DNA from 2 places in the Streptomyces sp. NPDC005899 genome. Region 1 is predicted to be linked to the other one. Evidence: riboswitches for the same ligand, from Rfam matches in the RefSeq annotation. Region 1 holds a riboswitch; the other holds the start of a gene.

What was found. A riboswitch is a leader RNA that binds a small molecule or an ion and turns the genes downstream of it on or off. The one in region 1 is predicted to bind cyclic di-AMP.
Positions count from the first base shown of each region.
Region 2: it holds a riboswitch for cyclic di-AMP, as region 1 does, so the genes downstream of both, ABZ371_RS14410 (M23 family metallopeptidase) here and ABZ371_RS22065 (transglycosylase SLT domain-containing protein) in region 1, are expected to answer to the same signal.

Region 1 covers NZ_JBEXWB010000219.1:2,362-6,539, reverse strand. The annotation lists gene ABZ371_RS22075 (SIS domain-containing protein) at 1-450, shown strand, start outside; gene ABZ371_RS22070 (hypothetical protein) at 512-1,090, opposite strand; gene ABZ371_RS22065 (transglycosylase SLT domain-containing protein) at 1,314-2,213, opposite strand; cyclic di-AMP (ydaO/yuaA leader) riboswitch at 2,218-2,403, opposite strand; gene ABZ371_RS22060 (hypothetical protein) at 2,759-2,995, shown strand; gene ABZ371_RS22055 (SMI1/KNR4 family protein) at 3,117-3,710, opposite strand; gene ABZ371_RS22050 (NAD(P)H-dependent oxidoreductase) at 4,012-4,178, opposite strand, start outside.
Region 2 covers NZ_JBEXWB010000100.1:12,018-16,195, forward strand. The annotation lists gene ABZ371_RS14405 (pitrilysin family protein) at 1-1,251, shown strand, start outside; cyclic di-AMP (ydaO/yuaA leader) riboswitch at 1,490-1,657, shown strand; gene ABZ371_RS14410 (M23 family metallopeptidase) at 1,671-2,441, shown strand; gene ABZ371_RS14415 (GntR family transcriptional regulator) at 2,692-3,396, shown strand; gene ABZ371_RS14420 (HPr family phosphocarrier protein) at 3,592-3,873, opposite strand; partial or broken gene ABZ371_RS14425 (GNAT family N-acetyltransferase) at 4,037-4,178, shown strand, end outside.

The DNA.
Region 1 (4,178 bases):
GCCCACCTCGGGCTGCACCGCGAGGAGGCCGTGCGGGACGCGGAGACCGCGCTGGCCGAGCCGCTGCCCGAAGGACTGGCGGCGTGCACCCAGTTCAGCTTCCTGGGCCGGGGGTGGACGGTGGGGCTGGCCAACGAGGCGGCGCTCAAGATGAAGGAGGCGTCGCTGTCCTGGACGGAGTCGTATCCGGCGATGGAGTACCGCCACGGCCCCATCAGTATCGCCACGGCCGGGACGGCCACCTGGATGTTCGGCACCGCACCGCGGGGCTTGGCCGAGCAGGTGCGGGCGACCGGTGCCCGCTGGGTGGAGAGCGGCCTGGACCCGCTGGCGGATCTGGTCAGGGTGCAGCGGCTCGCGATCGCCCGGGCACTCGCCCAGGGCCTCGATCCGGACCGGCCCCGCCACCTGACCCGGTCGGTGGTCCTCGGTGGAGCGGCCGGCGCCTGACTTCACGTACGGACGCGGGTGCCGGGCGGGCGGGGCCCGGCACCCGCGTCACGCGACCGGGTCAGGCCTCGTCGAAGTGGGCGTCGAGCGCCGCGTCGAGGTCCGCGGTCCACTGCGCGAGGCTGCTCCGGGCCGCCGCCTCGACCTCCGCGTTGAACCACCGGCGGCTCGACAGGTGGACGGTGACGGTGAACCGGCGCCCGAAGCGGGCGGTCTTGACCTCGACAGCGCCGATCTCGGACCAGTCGAACTCCGCCTCCTGGTCGTCCAGCGTGAACCGGACACCGTCCCGGTCGACCCGGATGGACCCGCGCCGGTCACTGACCTCGAAGACGGGCCCTTCCGCCGCGGGCTCCGCCTCTGCGGGGTCCGCGTCGCGCCCTGCCGCAGAGCCGTCGGCGTCCTCCCGATCCGCCGGGTCGTCCGCCGCGGCCCTCTCGGTGGACTCCCGCGCCTCGTCACCGGCAGCCGCGGCGTCAGCCGGGCTCCGCGACCCGGCGGGCACGTCGGCTCCCTCGGGCGCCTTCTCCGCTTCCTCCTCCGTCCGCGCGGGGGCAGGGGCCGTCAGGCCGGGGATGTACGCCGGGTCCGTGCCCGCGGCGAACGCTGGCTTCGTGTTGGAATCTATGCGCTGCTCCACGGCGGGCAGTATGGACGACGAACCTGTACGTGACCAGTCGCCCGGGAGCCGGGGGCCCAGGACACGTACGCCCGCACCCCGTGCGGGCACTGCGGCCGACGTCCGCTCCGGGCGGCGTGCACAGCCTTCCCGTCGTCCCGCGCACGCGAAGACGGGTGGTGCGGGCCCGTCAGAACCCGCACCACCCGTCAGACGCGGTGGTCCGCTGTCACGCGGTCACTGCTCAGTAGGCACCGAACACGTTGTCGATCGAGCCGTACCGGTCGGCCGCGTAGTTGCACGCTGCCGTGATGTTGGCGACCGGGTCGTAGCTGTCCATCGACGTACCGGGCACGTGGTAGGCCTGGAACGTGGGGTCGATGACCTGGAGCAGCCCCTTGGAGGGGACTCCGTTGATCGCGTTGATGTCCCAGTTGTTGATGGCCAGCGGGTTGCCCGAGGACTCGCGCATGATGTTGCGGTGGATGCCCTCGTAGGTGCCGGGGATGCCGTGCTCGGCCATGACGGCCAGCGACTCCTTGATCCAGCCGTCGAGGTCGTTCGTGTACGCGACCGGTTCGGCGGCTACGGCCTCGGTGGCGACGGCGGCCGGCGCACCCTGCGCGGCGAGCTCCGTGGTCCGCTCGGAGCGGTCCGCGCGGTCGGTGCTCCGCTCGGCGCCGTCCGGGGAGGCGGAGGTGGCGGAATCGGCCTCGGCCGCGTTTCCGGCCTTCTTCCCGTCCTTACCCGCGGCGTCCGCCGCATTACCGGAGGACTTGGCGCCGATGGTCAGCTTCAGGCCGGGGTGAATCAGGTCCGGGTTACCGCCGACAGCCTTTCGGTTGCCGTTGTACAGCTCCTGCCAGCCACCGCTCACGGAATGGTCACGGGCGATCTTGGAAAGGGAATCACCCAAGATCACGGAATAGGTGACGGGTGCGGACTTGTGTGCGGCAATTTCCTTGCCGGACACGGAAGTCGACGTCGTCGCCTTTTCCACGGCCACCGGGTGCGCCGGTGCGGCGGACGCTCCGGTCGCGCCGATCACGGGGAGGGCGAGGGCGGCCCCACCCGTGCTCACGGCGATGATGCCGCGGGTGAGCGAACTGGCCCTGGAACGACGGTGCTTGGACTTTGCGGGCATGCTGAATTCCTCTCCGTCGCCTGCGAAGTGAGCTGTCGGGTTCGGGCTGGAGATGCCCGGCCGCATGCGAATGCGACTTCACCCCGAGCCGTTCCGGATACCGGATCGGCGCTTACCTGGGTCCCCCGCTCCTGCCGTACGAGATGTGGTCGGGTTCCCGGACGGCGGCAGGATTCGGCGTTCCATCCGGAGTGATGGTGACCGTAGGCGAGAAATGCCGAAAGGAACAAGCCCCGAATTCGTGATCACAATTCACAGGCAAGATCAATTCATGCGCATTCATGTAACCGACCCCACACGCCACTCTCAACTTCTCTGGGGCGCAAGGGAACCGGGTGGGGCGTGACAGCGTCCCGGACGCGTGGGGTGACGCTGGTCACGGCGCCCGATAAGGGCGATTTGCGCCGCGCGGCGACAGCGAGGCCCTCGACAACACCCGTATGGAAATTAAGGTATTAACTCAAGAAAGAACCTAAATCGGGCATACGACTCAGTTGCCTCAAGTGTGGGCATACCGAGGGTCGTCGCGTGGAACGCGTCTCCGTATGACCGAAAGCGTGAACCCCGACCTCTCGAAGCCACGGATCACCGTCCTGCCCGTCCAGCCCGGGGACCCGCCCTTCCGCATCGTCGAGATCGACGGCGAGGTCGTCGGCGGGGCGGCCTCGATGACGGACGTGCTGCTCGCCGCTTCGGCCGCCGGTATCACCGTCCACGACCTCGACGACCCGGCCGTCGTGCGGTGGGTGGGCGGCGGCAAGCTCACCTGGAGGCGTCATTGAGCCCGGGGCCCCGGCCGCCGGAGCCGGGGCCCCGTGAGCACGTCATGACCCGGTGGCCGGCTCGGGCCGGTGGCACGTCGGGGGTTGGCCCCGACGGTCCCGGCCCTGCCGTGGCTTCGGCTCAGCCGGCCATCGGCGCACCCGTCCAGGGGTCGAGGCCGGCTCCACGGCGGGCCCGCTGCACGGCCCGGCTGACGAACGTGTGGGGGCGCGTCCGCGCCGTGCCGTCCACGGTCACCGGTGACATGTCGAAGCCGCCGGTCAGCAGTCTGCGCAGGAACTCGGCCATCCCGAAGCGGTACAGCGCGAAAGCGGGCGCGGAGCGGTCTCCGCAGACCACCACGGGCCAGCGGTCGGGGTCCTCGTCCATCGTCAGCCAGCACAGGACGGCGGCCTCGGCGGTAGCCCCCCAGGCGAGCAGGGAACCGGGGTCGAGCAGCAGGTCCGGGCCGGCGGGATCGGCCCACACCTCGTCGGCCTCCGCCCTCCACACCTGCCGTACGGCGACGGTCCGCTCGGCCATGGCGTCGGGCGTCCGTTCCCCCTCCCCGGCGTCCACGGGCAGCGGGCGGTGGACGACGATCGCGTCGTCCACCGAGCCCTCCCCGTAGGCCCGCATGAAGGCCTTGTAGTCCGCCGGGAAGCGGGCACCCCAGCGGGCTTCGGCCACCGCCCAGTCGACCTGCTCGTCGATTCCGTACGTGGTCGGCAGCAAGGGCCCGAGGGCCTCGATGGGCCCCGGTAACGCCGGCCGCCCTCGTCCCGCGCTCCGCCCGATCCGCCGGGTCCGCGGAATCCAGCCGCTCATGCCCCGTACCCGCACCTGGCGACTCCCGCCTGTCCACGGGAGGACCCGCTCCTCCCACAGAATCCAGCGATACGCAGGTCCCATGCATCACACCGCCGCGAGGGCGGGCGGCGGGAGCACCGGCCGGGCCGCGCGCCGAGGCGGTGGGGCGGGCCACCGCGCGAACCCCCGGCCCGCGCCGTCAGGGGGCGCCGCCGGAGGCACACCGTCAGTCCATCAGGCCGGCGGCGACCGTCGCCCCCAGCTCCCAGCAGGCCTCGACGTCCGCCTTTCCCGGCTCGCCGGTGACGGTCACGACATCGGCCGCACGGCGCCATCCCAGGCCCGTGGTGATCGACTCGACGCCCCGCACGGCACCGGTGACGTCGTTTCCCC
Region 2 (4,178 bases), on a different contig from region 1:
GAGATCTTCCTGGACGCGCCGCTGGACGCCGAGCCGGAGGGCCTGGACGGCGTCGCCACGATCATGGCGCGAGCGCTGTCCGAGGGCACGGACAAGCACTCCGCGGAGGAGTTCGCCGCCGAGCTGGAGCGCTGCGGCGCCACCCTGGACGCGCACGCCGACCACCCCGGCCTCCGTGTGTCCCTGGAGGTCCCGGTGTCCCGGCTGGCCAAGGCCCTCGGGCTGGTCGCCGAAGCGCTGCGCGCCCCGGCCTTCGCCGAGAGCGAGATCGAGCGCCTCGTCGGCAACCGGCTCGACGAGATCCCGCACGAGCAGGCCAATCCGGCCAGGCGCGCCGCCAAACAGCTCTCCAAGGCGCTCTTCCCGGCCACGGCCCGGATGTCCCGTCCGCGCCAGGGCACCGAGGAGACGGTGCGCCGGATCGACGCCGCCGCCGTGCGCGCCTTCTTCGACGCGCACGTCCGCCCCTCCACGGCGACGGCCGTCGTCGTCGGCGACCTCACCGGTGTGGACCTGGACGCGCTGCTGGCCGAGACGGTCGGCGACTGGTCGGGCGACGCGGGCCGGGCGCGTCCGGTACCGCCGATCACCGCGGACGACACCGGGCGGGTCGTCATCGTGGACCGGCCCGGCGCCGTACAGACGCAGCTGCTGATCGGCCGGATCGGTGCGGACCGGCACGACAGCGTGTGGCCGGCCCAGGTGCTCGGCACGTACTGCCTCGGCGGCACCCTCACCTCGCGGCTGGACCGGGTGCTGCGCGAGGAGAAGGGCTACACCTACGGGGTCCGGGCCTTCGCGCAGGTGCTGCGTTCGACGGCGCCCGGCTCGTCCTCCGGGGCGACCGGGGCCGCGATGCTCGCCATCAGCGGTTCCGTGGACACGGAGTCCACCGGTCCGGCGCTCCAGGACCTGTGGACGGTCCTGCGGACCCTGGCGGCCGAGGGACTCACCGACGCCGAGCGGGAGACCGCCGTGCAGAACCTCGTCGGGGTGGCCCCGCTGAAGTACGAGACGGCCGCCTCCGTCGCGGGGACCCTCGCCGACCAGGTGGAGCAGCACCTGCCGGACGACTACCAGGCCCGGCTGTACGCGCGCCTGGCCGAGACCGGCACCGTGGAGGCGACCGCCGCGGTGGTCAACGCCTTCCCGGTGGACCGTCTGGTCACCGTCCTCGTCGGGGACGCCGCGCAGATCGCGGATCCCGTCAGGGCGCTGGGCATCGGTGAGGTGTCGGTCGTCAGCGGCTGACCCCTCCGGGCTGACGGGACGGCAGAAAGGGGGCGGGCCCCGGCGAGAGGTGCTCGCCGGGGGCCGCCCCCTTCTGTCCGTTCCTTCCACCCGCTCCCTTTTGTCCGTCTTGAAGGCGTCCGGTGCTGTATGCCCTGTGGGATGTGTGACACGAGGCCGTGTCCGTTTGGTGATCGACAGGGGTCCGGCCTAGCGTCGATCCGGCTGTCCGTCGGACATCTGCCGCGTCCGCGGCGCCGGGCAGCCATCGCCGAGTCCCCGTCAGGCGCGAGCCTGGGGAGCCGGGGACCCACGCAGTCCCTGGGGTGAATCGGATGCCCGTGTCTCACGAGAGGTGCGGGGACCCGTAGGAGACCTTCCTGCTCCGAACCCGTCAGCTAACCCGGTAGGCGAGAAGGAAGGAAAGGATCAGCCCCTCAATGCCGTTCACCCGTGCCACCGGGAAGCACCGTGCCCCGAGCCGCCTGTCGCGCCACAGTGCCCGGGCCGCCGGCATCGCTGCCCTGGCCACCGCCGGCGTCATGGGCGCCACGGCGTCCCCCGCCCTCGCCGCGGAGGCCGAGGCGCCCTCCGTCAGCGACACCGGGCTCACCCAGGCCACTGCCATCGGCACCACCCTCGCCGGCCGGATCGCCGCCCAGGCCGAGGCCCAGCGGCACCAGGCCGACGTCGCGGCGAAGGCCAGGGCGGAGGCCGAGGCGAAGCGCAGGGCCGAGGCCCGCGCCGCGGAGGCGCGTGAGGCGAAGGCGCGGGCCGCCCGCGCCGAGGAGCGTGCCAGGCTCAACGCCTTCCGTCTCCCGGTCGCAGGCTCCTCCGTGACCACCGGCTACCGGTCCGGTGGCGCGCTCTGGTCCTCCGGGAGCCACTCCGGTGTGGACTTCCGCGCGGCCTCCGGCAGCTCCGTCGTCGCGGTCGGCGCCGGTACGGTCGTCGAGGCGGGCTGGGGCGGTGCGTACGGCAACAACATCGTGCTCCGGATGACGGACGGCACGTACACCCAGTACGGCCACCTCTCCTCGATCGGCGTCTCCGTCGGGCAGAGCGTCACCTCGGGCCAGCAGATCGGCCTGTCCGGCTCGACCGGCAACTCCACCGGTCCGCACCTGCACTTCGAGGCGCGGACGACGCCGGAGTACGGCTCGGACATGGACCCCGTCGCCTACCTCCGTGCGCACGGCGTCATGCTCTGACGGCTCCGGCAGCCCTGACGGGTCCGGCATCGCCCGGCACCGCGTCCGCCCTCCAGGCCCCGGCATCCCGCCGGGGCCTTCGGCGTGCCCGGCCGGCGGAGTGGGTCTCGGCCGGCGGCCGAGTCGTACGGCGGGCAGCGAATACAAATGAATTCCGGCTCTCCGTCGGAAATCGCGATGGATTGCAATAGAGTCACAGAACAGGCGTCGGTCGGCCGCGTTCCGCGGGGATCAAGACGGAGGTTCGGACATGCGCATTCCCGCGCATTCGGTATGCACGGCGGTCCGTGACGACATCGTCTCAGGTGTCTTCGAGCGCGGCAGCCGCCTGACCGAAGAGGTGCTCGCGCGCCGCTACGGCGTCTCCCGCGTCCCGGTGCGGGAGGCGCTGCGGACGCTGGAGTCCGAGGGGTTCGTCGTCACCCGCCGGCATGCCGGAGCCTGCGTGGCCGAGCCGACGGAGCAGGAGGCCGCCGACCTGCTGGAGATCCGGATGCTCCTGGAGCCGCTGGGCGCCGCCCGGGCGGCGCAGCGCCGGACCGAGGCGCACCTCAAGGTGCTCCGCGGCCTGGTCAGGCTCGGTCAGGAGCGGGTGCGGCGGGGCGAGGGGGAGGATCTGCGCTCGCTGGGCGGCTGGTTCCACGAGACGCTGGCGCAGGCGTCCGGGAGCCCCGCCCTGATCGCGCTGCTCACCCAGCTCCGGCACAAGATCGCCTGGATGTACACGGTGGAGCGGCCGGTCCGCCCGGCCGACTCGTGGGCCGAGCACGGCGCCATCGTGGACGCCGTGGCCCGCGGTGACGTGGAGAGGGCGAGGCTGCTCGCGGCCCGGCACGCGGAGCAGGCCACCGCCGCGCACCGGTTGCGCCGCACGGACCGGGCGGCGCGCGGGGCGGGAGCGGCGAGGGTGAGTACTTCGCAACATGCCGTAAACACCGCAGGCGTGCGCCATTAACAAAGGCGCCGTATACAAAGAAGGTAATGCGCGCAGGGCTTTCTTTTCGCTGCCCGATCGCGCTATTCATGCCTTTCGGTACCTGCGTTCCCCTTGGGGAATTCGGGAGTGCTTCCGGGAACGGCGGAGCCGCGGCTCCCCGAAGGGGTGCCGCGGCTCGGGCGCTCGATGCGGTCCCGGTGGGAACCGGCCGGTTCAGACGGTCTCGGGAAGCTCCTCGAGACCCTCGGCGACCAGCTTCGCCAGGCGGTCCAGGGCGGCCTCGGCGTTGTCGGCCTCGGAAGCCAGCACGATCTCCTCGCCGCCCTGGGCGCCCAGGCCGAGCACCGCGAGCATGGAGGCCGCGTTGACCGGGTTGCCGTCGGCCTTGGCGATCGTCACAGGAACGCCGGAAGCCGTGGCGGCACGGACGAAGATGGAAGCGGGGCGGGCGTGCAGGCCCTCGGTCCAACCGACGTTGACGCGGCGCTCAGCCATGGTTCTGCCCTTCACGTATCAATGGGTTGTCTAGACCAGTGTCTCATGCGGCGCATGCTGCCGTGCCCGGCTACGGCGCGTCGCCCACCGCCGGGCGACATCACCCAGCGTGCCCCGCCCCCGGACCCGCCGCGACCGGTGTGCCGGGTCGTAGGCTCTGTCCATGGAGCCGACCCCGGAGCAGAGTCCGCACTACGCGTACCCCGACCACTGGGAGGCCGACGTGGTGCTCCGGGACGGTGGCACGGCGCGCATCCGGCCCATCACCACGGACGACGCCGAGCGGCTGGTCAGCTTCTACGAAC